Regions from separate parts of the Bacillus sp. AK124 genome, predicted to be linked through region 3. Evidence: riboswitches for the same ligand, from Rfam matches in the RefSeq annotation. Region 3 holds a riboswitch; each other region holds the start of a gene.

Region 1 (4,188 bases), 340 kb from region 3:
CGCGAGCAGCATCATTCCCCTCCTCGGTCTGTTTGTGATCACGGTGGCTGCGGGAATCGTTGCGAATGAATTCAGCTGGGGGACGGTGAAGCTGCTTGTGATCAGGCCGATCAGCCGCTTTAAAATTTTGCTGGCAAAATATTTTACAGTTCTGCTTTTTGCATTGGCTTTGCTTTTCATTCTGTTCGCAAGCGCGGGTATCACAGGCCTTGCTTTATTCGGGGCAGGCGACGGCAGCCAGGTTCACTTGGCGTACGCCGATGGAACAGTTGAAGAAAAAAGCCTGCTGCTGCACTTGGCCGGCAGCTATTTGCTGAATTCAATCTCGCTTTTGATGATGGCGACAATGGCCTTTATGATTTCAGCTGTTTTCAGAAACAGCTCGCTTGCCGTAGGTATTTCAATTTTCCTTTTGGCAATGGGCGGAACGGTGACAAACCTGCTCGCGACAAAATTTGAATGGGTGAAATACATCTTATTTGCCAACACTGATCTCACTCAATACTTTGATGGATCTCCGCTTGTTTCAGATATGACGCTGGGATTCTCGATTGTCGTGCTGGCTGTCTATTTTATCGTTTTTCATGTGCTCGCCTTTGGGGCATTCACAAAAAGAGACATCGCTTCATAAGCGGTATTCACGAAAAAGCCTCACCCCGGTTTTCCGGGCGTGAGGCTTTTTTAAATAAAATATAAAAAGACTGCTGACATTCGGTCAGCAGTCCTGTATGAAGATCAGCGGTTCACAGCTTACGCTTTTGTTACGTTAGCAGCTTGTGGTCCGCGGTTTCCTTCAACGATTTCGAAAGATACAGATTGGCCTTCTTCCAAAGTTTTGAAGCCTTCGCCTTGAATAGCAGAGAAATGAACGAATACATCGTCTTGTCCTTCAACTTCGATGAATCCGAAACCTTTTTCAGAGTTAAACCATTTTACTTTACCTTCTAGCATGAAATTTCCTCCTAAAGCGATAACGCTTAAATTCACTATTCTTGCTCTAAAACAAACTTCCAAGACGAAAACTCTTACAAAACTTTCTTCTTAAAGATAGTTCGAACAAAAATAATTACCTTTACTTTACCAGTGTTTAAGCGAAATTACAACTGCTAAACACAATTTTTTTAAAAAAAGTGAAATTTAATAATCAGGGCGAAAAATAAAGCATTGAAAAGCATGTTTTTGAAATTTTCACAAATCTGATTGACAACATTTCAAAGAAGCTGTAAAGTTAGGTAAAACTTCATGCATCAACACTTCTTATTCAGAGAGGCGGAGGGAATTGGCCCTATGAAGCCTCGGCAGCGGGTTCTGCATACAGCAGAATACTGTGCCACATCCAACAAGCCGTACGGGCTTGGAAGATAAGAAGAGAGCGGACCACTCTATTTACTTCGTGTCGTCTAAGGCTTCTTCTTATTTTTTAAGAGGGAGCCTTTTTTGTTAGCCAAAAAGAGGAGGAAGATCATCATGATTACATTTGAAGGCGTTGAAAAGGTCTATGAAAGCGGCGGACAGAAGGTTCATGCGCTCAATGGAATCGACCTTCATGTAGATAAAGGGGAAATATACGGCGTCATCGGATTCAGCGGCGCAGGGAAAAGCACGCTGATCCGCTGTGTGAACTTCCTTGAAAAACCGACGGCCGGAAAGGTATTCGTCGGCGGAAGAGACTTAATGTCTCTGTCGAAAGCTGAGATTCGAGCTGTTAAAAGGAAGATCGGCATGGTATTTCAGCATTTTAACCTGTTAAATTCAAAGACGATTTTCGCTAATGTCGCTGAGCCGCTCGCGCTTGTCAAAACACCGAAAGCCGAAATCAAGCAAAAAGTGACGGAACTGCTCCATTTTGTCGGACTTGAGGATAAAGCCCGCGATTATCCGGATCAGCTGTCGGGCGGCCAAAAGCAGCGCGTCGGCATTGCCCGGGCGCTGGCGACAAATCCGGAGGTTCTGCTCTGTGATGAAGCGACATCCGCGCTTGACCCGCAGACGACCGGCGATATTTTGAAGCTGCTGAAGCGCGTCAACGAACAATATAACATCACGATTTTGTTGATCACTCATGAAATGAATGTGGCAAAAGAAATCTGCGACAAAGTCGCGGTCATTGAAAAAGGAAGGATCATTGAATCAGGCAGCGTGTTTGACGTGTTTTCCGCGCCGGAAACCGAAACGGCCAAAAGCTTTGTCAAATCAGCCATCGACCACGAGATACCTGAATCGATTCAAAAATTAAATGTGAAGCATCTCTACCAGCTTCAATTTGTCGGCGAATCTTCCGGGAAGCCATTTCTTTCGCAAGTGGCAAAGCGGTTTGACGTAGAAGTCAACATTCTGCACGGAACGATTACAGAGCTTCAGGGAATTCCGTTTGGCAGTATGACGGTTGAACTGCAGGGGGAAGACGGTGAAATCGGGCGGGCGCTCGAATATATCCGCAGAGAAAACATTCGCATCAGGGAGGTATAAGCATGCTTGTTACATATGACCAAATCATTGACGCACTGGTTCAGACGATTCAAATGACGGTTTTCTCGCTTTTATTTTCAAGCGTGATCGGCATTCCGCTCGGCATTTTGCTGGTTGTCACAAGGAAGGGGCATCTGCTTGAAAATCCGGCAGTTTTTACGGTTGTCAATATGATCATTAACATTTTCCGTTCCGTTCCGTTTATCATCTTGATGGTTGCTTTAATTCCGGTGACAAGGCTGATTGTGGGGACGTCCATCGGCACATCGGCAGCGATTGTTCCCCTGACTTTTTATGCGGGGCCTTACATCGCAAGGCTCGTCGAGAACTCTCTGCTTGAAGTCGATCCGGGAGTCATTGAAGCCGCTGAAGCAATGGGAGCGACTCCGCGGCAGATCATCTTCCGGTTTCTGATTCCGGAAGCGCTCGGTTCGCTTGTGCTGAGTTTTACGGTGGCAACGGTCGGATTGGTCGGAGCGTCGGCGATGGCTGGTGCGATAGGCGCCGGCGGTCTTGGGGATTTGGCGATCACATACGGCTACCAAAGGTTTGACACGCTGACGATGATCATCACGGTTGCAATTCTCGTCATCGTTGTGCAGGGATTGCAGACATCCGGAAACGTTCTGTCCAAAAAATTGAGAAGAAGATAAACAGAGAGGGAGACAGCTATGATGAAAAAGTTCACATTTGTTATCATTTTACTGCTGCTTGCGGGAGTGATCGCGGGGTGTGCGGCAGACTCTGATGCGAAAACCATTAAAATCGGCATCAGCGGAACGGATACAAGAATCTGGGACTTTGTGAAGAAAAAAGCCGAGAAAGAAGGCTTAAAGCTTGAAATCGTCAAATATTCTGATTATGTTCAGCCGAACCAGGCTTTGGCGGGCGGTGACATTGACGCCAATGCATTTCAGACGATATCTTACTTTAATGCATTCAAAAAGGAACGCAATCTTGAACTATCGCCGATCGGCACAACGATCATCGCTCCGATGGGCATTTATTCCGAGAAGTATGATTCGCCTGACGATATACCAAACGGCGCGGAAATCGCTGTTCCGAGCGAAGCGACGAACATGGGCAGAGCCTTGCTCCTGTTGGAGTCCGCCGGCCTGCTTCAATTAAAGGACGGATTTGACGGAAACGGAACGCTTGATGCGATTAAAGAAAATCCTAAAAAACTCAAAATCACAACGGTGGCCGCAGAGCAAACGCCGCGCGTGCTTCCCGACGTCGCTGCATCTGTTATCAACAACGGCATAGCGGTTGACGCCGGCTTCCATCCTGTCAAAGATTCGATTAAACTGGAAGACGAAACAGCGACACCGTACATCAACATTATTGCGGCCAGAACAGAAGACCGGAACCGTGAAGATTTGAAAAAGATCGTTGAGCTGTACCAATCAGACGATACCGCTGAATTGATCAAAAAAGAGTTTGACGGTGCACAGCTGCCGACTTTTGTTCCACTGAAAGACATCGGCGAATAAAATGTCAGTCGCGCAATTGATTCCCGGGTCATATATTGAAATACATCGATAATTCCTACTTGACCAATCAGGTTTGTTGTACTATAGTTTTTAAATGTAAAAAATTCTGGGGGTGCTTTTGTTACCATGACATTATTTGTTGTTATTAATATTATCGTCATGCTCGGCCTGATGGCGCTCCTTTATATGATGCAAAAAAAACATGTTTCTTTTTCTAAGCGGGTAT
Region 2 (4,188 bases), 2.1 Mb from region 3:
CAGACTTCGCCCAATCCGAACTTGGAGACATCGTATTTGTCGAGCTTCCTGAAGTGGGAGACGAAATCAAAGCGGACGAGCCTTTTGGCAGCGTTGAATCCGTAAAGACCGTTTCTGAGCTGTATGCCCCGATCAACGGAAAAGTGGTCGAAGTGAACGAAGATCTGGAAGACAGCCCTGAATTCGTCAACGAGTCTCCGTATGAAAAGGCTTGGATGATTATCGTCGAGCCGTCCGATGCTTCTGAAATCGAAAATCTGATGACAGCCGAGCAATATGAGGACATGATAAAAGAAGACTAAGGATTATTCAGGATAGCCATGTGTCGTTTGGATACTCTATATCAAGAGGGGGTGTCCAAATTGACGCTGAAAAAAGAACGTATTGATATTACAGAACATGTGGAAAGCCGATTAAAAAACGGCGGAATGCAGCTGTACCATGAGAATGAGCTGATCGGCCGAATGACCGGAAAGGATCAATACGAGTTGAAATCTGGATATTCATTCCAAGATGAGAGATTTTACAAAACGGCGGATACCGTAAGCGGTCCGGATGCTAAATATGTAGACTGTGATGACCACCAAGGCTGGTGTTAATCAAGTCAGGCGGTGAATATTCACTGCCTTTTTTTACAAGTAAATCTTTAAAGGTGATCCATATGCCGGAAAATGAAAAAGTCATGATCGTCGAAGGGAAATCAGATAAGCAAAAAGTGAAGCATGTCATCGAAGAGCCCGTGGATATCATTTGCACAAACGGAACGATCAGCCAGGCAAAACTCGATGAATTCGCCGAAACGCTGTTTGATAAAGACGTTTATATCCTGGTGGATTCCGATGAATCAGGGGAAAAGCTCCGCCGGCAGCTGACGAGGGAGCTCCCCCAAGCTTCGCATCTATACATCGATAGGGTATACAAAGAAGTCGCTTCCGCCCCGAGTCAGCATGTTGCAGAAGTATTAATTCGTTCAAACATCCGGGTACATACAAAATATTTATTATAAAATGTATTGAGGTGCGGTTCAACAGATGCAAGAACTCCAAGAAAAAGAGCTAAAACGGCTTGAACATGAGACCTGTCTTCTATATGTATACACGCCGTTCTGCGGAACGTGTCAGCTGGCCGGAAGAATGCTGGAAGTCGTTGATGAAATGATAAAGGACATTCCTTTTTATAAAAACAATCTCAATTATTCCCCGGCATTTGCCAAGCAGCAGGAAATAGAAAGCGTTCCATGCTTTATCCTTTACAAAAACGGGGAAGTCGTCAAAAAAGAATACGCTTTTCACTCCGTTTCCTACTTATACGATACGATTAAACAAAATGTTGTGGATTAAGGGCGGTTTTGACATATTTCTCGGGAAATAACCAGCAAAAACTTGTCGAGCAATTCCTAAAGGAACTCCTGCGGCAGACAGAGAATCTGTAAGTATGACCAATTTACAGGAGGTTATACAGTTGGAGAAAATGGGATTGATAGAAAGAGAGGACAAGGCTCTTTTTTTAAAACCTCTATTATCGACAACGGCTTTGCTGATTACGTTTCAAGGCGAGAAAGAAGCTTTTACGTTAGCGATCAACGAAAAAGGAGAAATGGAAAAATCTTCTCTTGCAGAGAAAGCTCATTTGACCTTTTTTGGAGAGCAAAGCGAGATTATTGACCTTCTTCACGGCGATATTTCATTGCAGCATCTCGTACAGCGCGGCACTGTTCAAGTAAAAGGCTCATTCAGAGCTTTATTGAAGCTTGAAGCGATTTTATGGCTGACGGACGGCTTTTTTAAAAACAGCGATCTTTATTCAGAGACATTTTAAAAATTTGAAAAATCGGCACATTCCGTGTATAAGTCGGACAGAGACGAGCGTTTACGTTCGTCTCTTTTCGCCGTAGGCCGATTGTCTTACGAAAAATAGTTGACAACTATTTTTTCGCATGATATCCTACTTTAAGAATTCCGATCATAATAATCAAAAAATAAATATATGATTCTCTTATCCAGAGAGGTGGAGGGAAGTGCCCTATGAAACCCGGCAACCATCAACACGTGTTGAAATGGTGCCAATTCACACGAAGCGTTATGCTTTGAAAGATGAGAGAAAGGCCCAGACTATTCAAAAGCCTTTCTGCTCATGTGTGCAGAAAGGCTTTTTTCATTGTTTGATCAGGGATTTAGACAACTATGAGAATTGAGCAAGAAAGCAGGTGATGGCTTTTGATAAATCTTCAAAATGTTTCAAAGATTTATCGGTCAAAGCATGGAGATGTCAATGCTGTCCAGGATGTCACCCTTACGATTAAAAAAGGTGAAATCTTCGGAATTATTGGATATAGCGGAGCTGGAAAAAGCTCCTTGATCCGTCTTTTGAACGGACTTGAACAGCCGACTTCAGGCACGGTTGAAGTAGCCGGCAGAACAATCAGTGAGATCAAAGGGAAGAAGCTGAGGAATGCAAGGCAGGAAATCAGCATGATTTTCCAGCACTTCAACCTATTGTGGTCAAGAACGGTCCGCGACAATATTGCGTTTCCGCTGGAGATCGCCGGTGTCAGCAAAGCAAAACGTCTGAAAAGAGTCGCTGAACTGATAAAGCTTGTCGGACTTGAAGGCAAGGAAAATGCCTACCCTTCACAGCTTAGCGGAGGCCAAAAGCAGCGCGTCGGCATCGCTCGGGCGCTCGCAAACAATCCGAAAGTTCTCTTATGCGATGAAGCGACATCAGCGCTTGATCCGCAGACGACTGACTCGATCCTGGGTCTTCTGTCCGATATCAATGAAAGGCTCGGACTGACCATTGTCCTGATTACTCATGAAATGCATGTTATCAGGAAAATCTGCCACAGAGTGGCCGTCATGGAAAACGGAAAGGTCGTGGAAGAAGGCGATGTGCTGAACGTATTCCTCAAGCCGCAGGAAGAAATGACAAAGCGCTTTGTTCAGCAGGTAACAGAACCGGTGGAAACACAGGAAACGCTGAAGCATTTCCTCGAAGAAACGACATCCGGGCGGACGATCAAGCTCACCTTCGTCGGTGAAGCGGCCGAATCGCCGCTGATCACACAGATCATTCGGAAGTTCGATGTTGAAGTCAACATCCTTCAAGGCAAAATCTCGCAAACTCAGGACGGCGCATACGGTTCATTGTTCATTCATGTCGACGGATATGAAAACGAGGTCAATGATGTGGTCGATTTCATCAAGAGCCGTCAAGTAGAAGCAGAGGTGATCACGAATGTTTGAAAAACTGTTTCCAAACGTAGATATGGAGCAGCTGTGGGAAGCTACGTATGAAACGATATATATGACAGGAATTTCCCTATTGTTTGCTTTTATCATCGGAGTGATTCTCGGTATGCTGCTGTATCTGACTTCAAAAGGAAACATTTGGCAGAATCGGGTCGTGAACGGTGTAATCTCGGCAATCGTCAATGTGTTCAGGTCTATTCCTTTTATTATATTGATTATTTTGCTGCTTGGTTTCACAAAGTTTTTAATGAACACGATCTTGGGGCCGAACGCCGCACTTCCGGCTTTGATTATCGCATCCGCTCCGTTCTATGCCCGCCTGGTTGAAATCGCTTTGCGCGAAGTTGATAAGGGCGTGATTGAAGCGGCAAAATCGATGGGAGCCAAAACATCGACGATCATATTTAAAGTGCTCCTGCCCGAATCGATGCCGGCCTTGATCTCTGGCATTACGGTTACGGCGATTGCACTGATCGGTTCGACGGCGATGGCCGGAGCAATCGGTTCAGGCGGACTCGGGAACCTTGCCTATGTAAACGGTTTTCAGATGAACAATCCCGATATTATACTCATCGCCACTATTTTCATCTTAGCTATTGTGTTTATCATCCAGTTTATCGGGGATTTTATAACAAATAAATTAGACAAACGTTAGGGAGGACATCAACATGAAAAAAGGTTTATTAACAGCTTTATTCATCATTTTTGCAGGCGTTTTAGCCGCTTGCGGATCTTCCAGCAGCGAAGGGGATAAAGACAGCAAAGTCATCACAGTCGGAGCGACGCCGACGCCTCACGCTGAAATCCTTGAAGAAGCAAAGCCGCTTTTGAAAGAAAAAGGCTATGAGCTTAAAATCAAAAATTTCACGGACTACAAACTGATCAACAAAGCGCTTGCAACGAAAGATCTCGATGCGAACTATTTCCAGCACGTCCCGTA
Region 3 (4,188 bases):
CTCCATTTCCTCGCCGAGCTCTTCCGAAAAAAGCTTCTTCTCCTGAATGACTCCTGTTTTCATAGCCAAGATGAATTCCTCCAGAAATAATGTTTGTGAACGTTTCCATTCATTTTAACACGAAATTCTCTTGTGAAAGAAGCGAAAAGGGCTGCCGAACTGTTCGGCAGCCGTGATTTTTTATGTCCGTTTTTTTTCGTACCAGGGCGTTGACGGTCTATCCGGAGGGTATCCGCAGCGTTCGCGGTACATTTTTCTTTCCTCTGTGAAATCCCACCAGCTTTTAGCGCTTTCGGGATCGTTGGCGTAATGGACGATGCATCGCAGCGCATCTTCTGCACAAGGATCTTCCCAGTAGCCTTTCAGTTTTTCGAGGCGGATGATCAAATCCGCACCTGATTCATGCTTGATGTCGCCAAGGGAATAGTAGCCCAGGTCAACGGCGCACTGCGCCATTTTCGGCCCGATGGAAGGAGCGGTTTGAAACTGGGCGAGCGCCTTGATGTATGCGGCGCGCTCCAAAGACGAACCGAGCGTATGTGCAAGGACGGACAGATCCATATATGCCGTGTTTTTTATTTTTACCTTGGCTGTCCTTAAGTTTGACCGTTCTTTTTTTGTCAGAGGCAGCTTCATATGAACACCTTTTAAAGATACAGATCGAACATGTTGACGTCATAGCCGAGCTGTTTTAAATAATTAAACAGCTGGGCCCTGTGATGGAAGACGTGGGTGAGCGTTTCCGTCAGCCAGCGGCTTTGGGTCATCCCTTCATCAAGGTAAAACGGCTTTGTTTTTTTCGTCAAAAATTCCTCGTCGGAGAGGGAAGTCATATACGTTTGAAAAGCGGCGAATCCTTTCTGCATCGCTTCAGCCATTTGGTCAGCCGACTGCAATGCACTATACTTCTTTTCAATTCGGGAGATGGCGGCCTCTTCCTTTTCCTGCATGATAGCCATGTCGGCTTCTGGGATGGCCGTCAGATGGCTTGCCAGTTCTTTCAGGCTTCGCATGCGGTCGGCGGGCCGGTAAGACCAGTCAGATTCCTTCACTTTTTTCAGAAGATGACACGTGGAGCGGATGCCCGTCTCCATCTCGTGGAACAAATCGCTCCGCAGGGCTTGAACTTGATTCATTTGCTTCATCCTTTCCATTTGGCATTATTCTAAAAGTATCACCTAATCCTGACAGGCTTTGTCACGATTCTAAAAAAAAGTCAGTCGTACCTTGCTAAAATGTCAGAAGCCTTTCGTTTCAGCTGAAGCTTGATTTCCGCGGGTTCTTTGACAGTTGCCTCAGTGCCGAGGTTCCACAAAAGTTCCCCGAAATACTCAAGTTCTGGTCTGGGGAGGTTTGCATCGATCGCCCCCGTCCCGTCATCCCGCATGGTGAGGATCTTGAATAAGTCCACATCAGCCGCAGCCCGCCTGGCTCCTCTGCGTGTCAGTTCCGCTTGCAGCCGCACCGGTTCAGAGCACTCGCTCTCCGAATGTTTGATCCAGCTGAGAACCGATCGATAGGGAAGCTGGCGGGCCAGCGGGCTGGCCGCTTTTTCCGCCCGAAGGATGCGGTCGGCGCGGAACAGTCTGAACGCCTGCCTTTTAAAGCAATAGGCCGGACAGTACCAGAAGCCGTTCCAGCTGAACAAGCCGATGGGCTGGATGGATCTCTCCGCGCAATCGTCTGTTCCGTCATAAACGACCGTCAAAACGGATTGATTGATGGCTGCATCAAGAAGCGTTTCTAAATGTTCGGCGGCTTTTGGACGATGCGGATTCCAGAACACGATTCTGTCTTTCATCGCATCAATCCGCTCCTGTGTTTCCACGGGAAGGTGGCGGTAGAACTTTTTTAAAACCATCCGCGTTTCCGCATCAAAGGGAAGCGATCCGAAAAACTGCAGAGATTGATACGCGAAAAACATAGCCGCCGCCTCTGATTGTGTAAAAAAGAGCGGCGGAAGCACAGGTTCATTCAGCAAATAATAGCCTCCGTTCGCGCCTGTTTCAGAATAGATCGGGACGCCGAGCGCGCTCAGCTCGTCCAGATCGCGGAGAATCGTGCGGTAGGAAACCCCGAATTCTGCTGCGAGCTCCCCGGCCGTAAATTTTCGTTTTGTATGAACGGTCATCATCAATTCGATTAATCGCTCTGTTTTTGGCATCTGATTCCTCCGGTTCCGTCGTTTGGTTTCATCATACCATGTTCAATATGAGGAAAGATTTAAAAATGACCCTTGAAAAATGTCTTGACTTAGGTTAAAGTAAAGAACAATCAGAAAATTGAAGAGATTCTTATCACGAGAGGTGGAGGGACTGGCCCTTTGAAACCTCAGCAACCGGTCTGCACTGACGATGTCAGTGTACCAAGGTGCTAAATCCAGCAAGCAGATGCTTGGAAGATAAGAAGAAGCGCATAATCCCCCTTCTTCTTATGAAGAAGGGGTTTTTTATTTTTAAAAGGATGGTGTCATATGACTGAACATGTACAAACAACGCTGGCGCAAATCGGCAACCGCAGTGATGAAATAACGGGAACTGTCAATCCTCCCGTTTATTTCTCTTCTGCGTACAGGCACAAAGGGATCGGGGAATCCACAGGGTTTGATTACATTCGCACAAAAAATCCGACAAGACAGCTTGTTGAAGATGCAATCGCGAAACTCGAAGGGGGAACGCGCGGCTTTGCGTTCAGTTCCGGTATGGCTGCCATTCAGACGATCATGGCTCTGTTTCAAAGCGGGGATGAGCTCATCGTTTCGTCCGATTTATATGGGGGAACGTACCGCCTTTTTGAAAACGAATGGAAGAAATACGGACTTCGCTTTTTCTACGACGATTTTTCAGACGAAGACTGTATCAAGTCGAAAATCACGAACAATACAAAGGCACTGTTTGTAGAAACGCCGACAAATCCGCTCATGCAGGAAGCTGATATTCAAAAAATCGCGCAAATCGCCAAAGAGCACGACTTGCTGCTCATTGTTGACAATACGTTCTATACACCGGTTCTGCAAAAGCCGATTGAGCTCGGCGCTGATCTTGTCATTCACAGCGCGACGAAGTATTTGGGCGGTCATAACGATCTTTTGGCGGGGCTTGTCGTTGCAAAAGGCGAAGAGCTGTCTGAGGAAATGTTCCAGCACCAAAACGCCATCGGCGCGGTTTTATCGCCGTTCGATTCATGGCTCTTAATGAGAGGGATGAAGACGCTCGCTCTCAGGATGAGACAGCATCAGGAAAACGCGCGGGAACTTGCGGCCTTTTTGGAAGAGCAGGAGGAAATTGCCGATGTTCTTTATCCGGGAAAAGGCGGCATGCTGTCATTCCGCGTTCAAAAAGAAGAATGGGTTAATCCGTTGCTGAAAAATCTCAAGACGATCTGTTTCGCCGAAAGCCTCGGCGGAGTCGAAAGCTTCATCACCTATCCGGCGACACAGACCCATATGGATATCCCGGAAGACATCCGAATTGCAAACGGCGTCTGCAACAGACTTCTGCGCTTTTCAGTCGGAATCGAACACGTCTCCGATTTAAAGCAGGATCTAAAAGCTGCGCTGGAAAAAGTAAAAGGGGAGGCGGTTCCGCATGAGTCATGAAAACTGGACGCTTGAAACACGGCTTGTTCATAACCAAAATAAAACGGACGGAGCAACCGGAGCCGTCAGCGTGCCGATCCAGCACGCCTCAACCTTTCATCAAGGCTCTTTTGACAAATTCGGCGAATATGACTACAGCCGGTCAGGAACACCGACAAGAACGGCGCTTGAAGACACGATAGCCGAGCTTGAGGGAGGGACGAGGGGATTTGCTTTTTCATCCGGAATGGCCGCGATTTCCACCGCCTTTCTGCTTTTGTCAAAGGGCGATCACGTGCTTGTCACAAAAGATGTGTACGGCGGCACTTACCGGATGATTACGGAAGTGCTGAGCCGCTTCGGGATTGAACATACTTTCGTCGATATGACGGATTTAAATGAAATTGCTTTAAACATAAGGGAAAATACAAAAGTCATCTACCTTGAAACACCGTCAAATCCGACGCTCGGCATTACGGATATCAGAGGCGTCGTCAAGCTTGCCAAGGCGCACGGCTGTCTGACGTTTCTTGACAACACGTTTATGACCCCGGCGCTGCAGCGGCCGCTCGAGCTCGGCGTCGATGTTGTGCTACACAGCGCGACGAAGT
Region 4 (4,188 bases), 1.9 Mb from region 3:
GGTAAATGAATCGTTTCGTTGTTCTCGGTTTCTCGAGGCGCCCTCTTTTTTTAACGTGCCCGAGAACCCCCATAATCCCTCCAATCAAACAAGCAACCAAAACTTGATGCAGCATCTTCATCACCTTCCTAAAGCCCTTAGTTTAGTCAAGCGACTTCAGGCCATCGAGCAGCCCCCCTAGACCCCTTGCGATGATATTCGATACTACCATACAGAAAATGTGTTCTGTCTGAGAAGAAAAAAAGCTTGTTTCTTCCATTATATGTGAAGATTTGGTTGATAATCTTGATTCCTTCGATTCATTTTCATATAATTACAATTACCTATTTTTTCTATACCACTTATGCATCTGATTGAGCGGAGAGCTGCTTTTCCTTCCTGTCGTATAAAAACGCCGTTCCTATTGCGAACAGCAGCAATACGAGCAAAACCGCGAGCAAAAGCTGCATATTGAAATAATCAACCAGCATTCCGCCAAAAAGCGGCCCGATCATTCTTCCGCCGGTCGCCATACTGTTGACAAACCCTTGATAAAACCCTTCTTTTCCCCTCGGAGCGAGACGGTTGGCGATTGTCGGCACAGCCGGCCATACAAGCATTTCGCCAATGGTCAGCACAACCATCGCGGCAAGAAACGCCGGAAACCGTTCAGCGCCAAACAAAATTCCGTATGCCATCATAAAAATGACAAATCCGATCACGATTTGGTTTTTCAGCGATTCGGCAAACCGTTTCACAAAAAAACCGATCAGCGGCTGACCGAAAACAATGAGCGCCCCGTTCACTGTCCAAAGTACGCTGTACTGCCCAAGAGATATCCCCAGCTCCTGGGTGTGTGAAGCGATGGTCGAGGACCATTGCGAATAAGCGACCCAGCCGAGCAGGTAGCCCGTACATATAACCAAAAGCGCGGAGAATCTAGATTTCCCGCTGACTGAATCGGCATGATCCAAAACAGAAGACTGCATGGCTTTTTCAGACCGAATGCGTCTAAATCCGAAAATCGCAATCATGAAAAAGACGGCATACAGCATTGCATTCGCCAGAAAAACATACGTAAATGAAAAAGACGCGACAATTCCGCCGAGCGCTGAACCAACTGCCACCCCTGCATTTTGCGCCACGTATACAGCATTGAACGGCTTTCTGCCGCCTTCCGGCCAAACCGAGCCGGCCATTGCATAGCATGCCGGAAACACGATCCCTGATCCAAAACCGGCCAGTGTTAAGAAAAGAATGTATTGGAACCACTCGTGAAAAAAGACGAGGCCTGAAAGGCTCGCAAACGTGATCACAATTCCAAGTACGACGGTTTTAAATCCGCCGATTTTATCGAATAGATATCCCCCGAACAGGTTGCCCAGCACATTTGCCCCTGAGTTCAGCATCAGCACAAATCCGGCCGCTGTCAGCGACTTTCCCAAATGCTGATGGATATAGATGGTATTCAGCGGCCATAAAAAAGATGCCCCTGTGACATTGATAAACATTCCGATGACCAATAGCCATAATGTGCGCGGCATAGCGTTTCCTTCTTTCTCTTTAGCATTCCCTCTAGATTCTATTCGTTTTGCCCATTTTTTTCAATTGACACGATTTCGATTTTCAACATAAAAAACCCCCTTTTTAAAGGGGGAATTTTTTTATGATTGCGTCATCCATTTTGGCTTTCCGAAACCGGCGAATTCCCGATCGATCGCATCTTCGAAAGCTTTGGATTTTACCGCTTCTTTGAGATCTTTGGCGAATGGCTTGTCTTTGTTTTTTTCATCCACTACCACTTGATTGCGGTAGCGGTCAGGCATGTTCTCAAGCGCCAGCGCGTCCTGCAACTTCATATTAGCGGAGAGAGCGAAATTACCCGGGACAGCCGCGATATCCAGGTCATCGACCGCTCTTGGAAGATTGGCAGATTCAAGCTGTTTAAATGTCAGCTTTTTCGGATTTTCCGCAATATCCTGCACAGAGGCTTTCAATGTGTCGACATCGCTTTTCAGCCGAATCAGCCCCTGATCCTGGAGCGTTAAAAATGCCCTGGCGGCATTGGCCGGATCGTTTGGAACAGCCACTTCCGCCCCGTTTTTGACATCGTTCAAGTCGTTATATTTGGCAGAATAGAGACCCATCGGAGCGGTCGGCACAGAAATGAGTGCAGCAAGATGTTTATTGTTTTCTTGATTGTATGATTTCATAAAAACCTCATGTTGAAACAAATTGGCGTCGAGTTCGCCTTCGCTTAACGCCGTGTTCGGCTGTACATAGTCGGTGAATTCGACCACTTCAACTTTGTAGCCTTTTTTCTCAAGTTCAGGCTGAATCGCTTTTTTGACCATATCGTAATACGGTCCTGCAGTAGCGCCTATTTTGATCGTTTTACCATCGCTTTCGGCATTGTTTCCGCATGCGGTCAGAAGCGCCATGCTCAAGGCCAGTCCCAGCACGGAAGTCCATTTTAATATCTTGTTCATGTACATCTCCTCCTCCAAAATAAAAAAAACTCTTTCAGCGCCTGAAAGAGTTGTTCAACTTATCTTTCAGAATGCGCCTGACATTCTGCTGGATTTAGCACCTTGCTCTGCTGCAGGTTGCTGAGATTTCGCCGGGCCAGTCCCTCCATCTCTCTTTATAAGCTGCATATTCAGTTTTTTAAATGATTTCTTTATTTTACGTTTGAATATTTAGATTTGCAAGAAGTTTTTTGGTATAAACATTTTTTTCTTTTTAAGCTAAAATATAGTTATCAAACACGAAAGGAGACGAATCATGGAATCTATCATGCTGATCGGGTTTTTATCCTTTATTTTTTCCATCTGCTACCTTGTATTTCATTTGATCAGAAGAATCTTTTCTCCAGGCAAAAGGTTTTCCAGAAAACTCTTTTATCCTTGTTTTGCAGGCGGACTTCTCCTCCTGATCATCTCTGCGCCTTATTACAGTGAGGAAACATATGCCGTCGATGAGACAAAAACAGAGGACCTGACAACCGAGCTTCAGGAACTGAAAACTGAACACAGCGCTGTACAAAAGGAGCAAACCGCATTAAAGCAGCAGCTCAATCAAGCAAACGAAAAACTGAAGGCAGCCAAAACGGAGAATGACACATTAAAAAAAGAAAACGAAAAACTGACAAAAGAAAAAGACTCGCTTACGAAAAAAACAAAATCGCTGTCAGAAAAACTGGCTAAGGCTGAAGAAAAAAGCGGCAGTACCGAAGCCACTGTAAAAGAAAAGAACGCCACCGCTCAGGCCGGAACGTCACACAGCGCGCCCTCCCCTAAGAAAAACAGCGGTGAAAGCAAACAGGAGTGCAAAATCAAAGGAAGCGTCAACCATATTTATCATACACCAGGAAGTACATATTATGACCGCACGAAAAACGTCGCCCGCTGGTTCTGCACAGAACAGGAGGCGCGTGATGCGGGGTACAGACCTCCGAAACGTTAAAAAAGCCGGCATACCGCCGGCTTTTTTCTTAAAGCTCTCTTCTTAATGCTGTCAGCACGTTCGTTCTTGTCGCTTTAATGGCCGGGTTCAGGCCTGAAAGAATGGCGACGCCTGCACTGATCAAGGTCGCGATAAGGACAAGACTGACCGGAATGTACGAGAAGGTGATGCTGAAGTCTGCCGCACTCGCTCCTCCTTCTGAAACCGATGATAAAATAGGTGGTATAATCTTGTTCACTAAAAAGCTGACACCGTATGAAATGATAACACCTAAAACAGATCCTAAGATACCGATATAGGCGCTTTCCAGCAGAAACATTTTCCTGATCACGTTCGGGCTTGCCCCGATCGCTTTCATAATGCCGATCTCCTGCGTCCGCTCTGTAACCGCCATTGTCATCGTGTTGAAAATGCCGATCGCTGAAATCAAGACGGCAATGACTCCGACGAAGATCAGACCGATTTTAAAAGCCATGAAAAAAAGATTAATGCTTTCGAGTTTTTTCGTTATTGAATCGACGTAGTAGCCTTCATCCTCCAAATCTGTTGTCAGCTGTCCGACATGTTCAAAGTTATCCGCGTAAACCGAAAGCTTTTTTTCGATCGTGCCGCTGTCTTTGTCCGCCTTCAGAAATCCGGTGATGTCTTTTTGCATGTCGTTGCTGACATAGACTGTTGAATCGCTTGCCCATTCATAAGAAGGTTTTTTCGTAACTCCGACAACTTTCAGATCATATGTTTTCG

What was found. Region 3 has a riboswitch for S-adenosylmethionine ahead of M1E06_RS14915 (methionine biosynthesis PLP-dependent protein). Riboswitches for the same ligand answer to the same signal wherever they lie in the genome.
Region 1: it holds a riboswitch for S-adenosylmethionine, as region 3 does, so the genes downstream of both, M1E06_RS16640 (methionine ABC transporter ATP-binding protein) here and M1E06_RS14915 (methionine biosynthesis PLP-dependent protein) in region 3, are expected to answer to the same signal.
Region 2: it holds a riboswitch for S-adenosylmethionine, as region 3 does, so the genes downstream of both, metN (methionine ABC transporter ATP-binding protein MetN) here and M1E06_RS14915 (methionine biosynthesis PLP-dependent protein) in region 3, are expected to answer to the same signal.
Region 4: it holds a riboswitch for S-adenosylmethionine, as region 3 does, so the genes downstream of both, M1E06_RS05610 (MetQ/NlpA family ABC transporter substrate-binding protein) here and M1E06_RS14915 (methionine biosynthesis PLP-dependent protein) in region 3, are expected to answer to the same signal.

The regions. Positions count from the first base shown of each region.
Region 1 covers NZ_CP096378.1:3,300,149-3,304,336, reverse strand. Annotated here, with positions in the region: gene M1E06_RS16650 (ABC transporter permease) at 1-631, shown strand, start outside; gene cspB (cold shock-like protein CspB) at 751-951, opposite strand; SAM riboswitch class I at 1,255-1,368, shown strand; gene M1E06_RS16640 (methionine ABC transporter ATP-binding protein) at 1,468-2,469, shown strand; gene M1E06_RS16635 (methionine ABC transporter permease) at 2,472-3,122, shown strand; gene M1E06_RS16630 (MetQ/NlpA family ABC transporter substrate-binding protein) at 3,144-3,962, shown strand; gene M1E06_RS16625 (L-cystine transporter) at 4,089-4,188, shown strand, end outside.
Region 2 covers NZ_CP096378.1:872,254-876,441, forward strand. Annotated here, with positions in the region: gene gcvH (glycine cleavage system protein GcvH) at 1-302, shown strand, start outside; gene M1E06_RS04240 (YusG family protein) at 363-599, shown strand; gene M1E06_RS04245 (toprim domain-containing protein) at 662-1,006, shown strand; gene M1E06_RS04250 (thioredoxin family protein) at 1,032-1,340, shown strand; gene M1E06_RS04255 (SCP2 sterol-binding domain-containing protein) at 1,462-1,818, shown strand; SAM riboswitch class I at 1,993-2,100, shown strand; gene metN (methionine ABC transporter ATP-binding protein MetN) at 2,217-3,242, shown strand; gene M1E06_RS04265 (methionine ABC transporter permease) at 3,235-3,903, shown strand; gene metQ (methionine ABC transporter substrate-binding lipoprotein MetQ) at 3,917-4,188, shown strand, end outside.
Region 3 covers NZ_CP096378.1:2,961,729-2,965,916, reverse strand. Annotated here, with positions in the region: gene M1E06_RS14935 (esterase family protein) at 1-69, opposite strand, end outside; gene M1E06_RS14930 (helix-hairpin-helix domain-containing protein) at 181-636, opposite strand; gene M1E06_RS14925 (DinB family protein) at 648-1,136, opposite strand; gene M1E06_RS14920 (helix-turn-helix transcriptional regulator) at 1,217-2,164, opposite strand; SAM riboswitch class I at 2,292-2,408, shown strand; gene M1E06_RS14915 (methionine biosynthesis PLP-dependent protein) at 2,474-3,598, shown strand; gene metC (cystathionine beta-lyase) at 3,588-4,188, shown strand, end outside.
Region 4 covers NZ_CP096378.1:1,110,501-1,114,688, reverse strand. Annotated here, with positions in the region: gene M1E06_RS05620 (DUF4257 domain-containing protein) at 1-121, opposite strand, end outside; gene M1E06_RS05615 (MDR family MFS transporter) at 342-1,523, opposite strand; gene M1E06_RS05610 (MetQ/NlpA family ABC transporter substrate-binding protein) at 1,644-2,468, opposite strand; SAM riboswitch class I at 2,525-2,632, opposite strand; gene M1E06_RS05605 (sunset domain-containing protein) at 2,764-3,444, shown strand; gene M1E06_RS05600 (ABC transporter permease) at 3,473-4,188, opposite strand, start outside.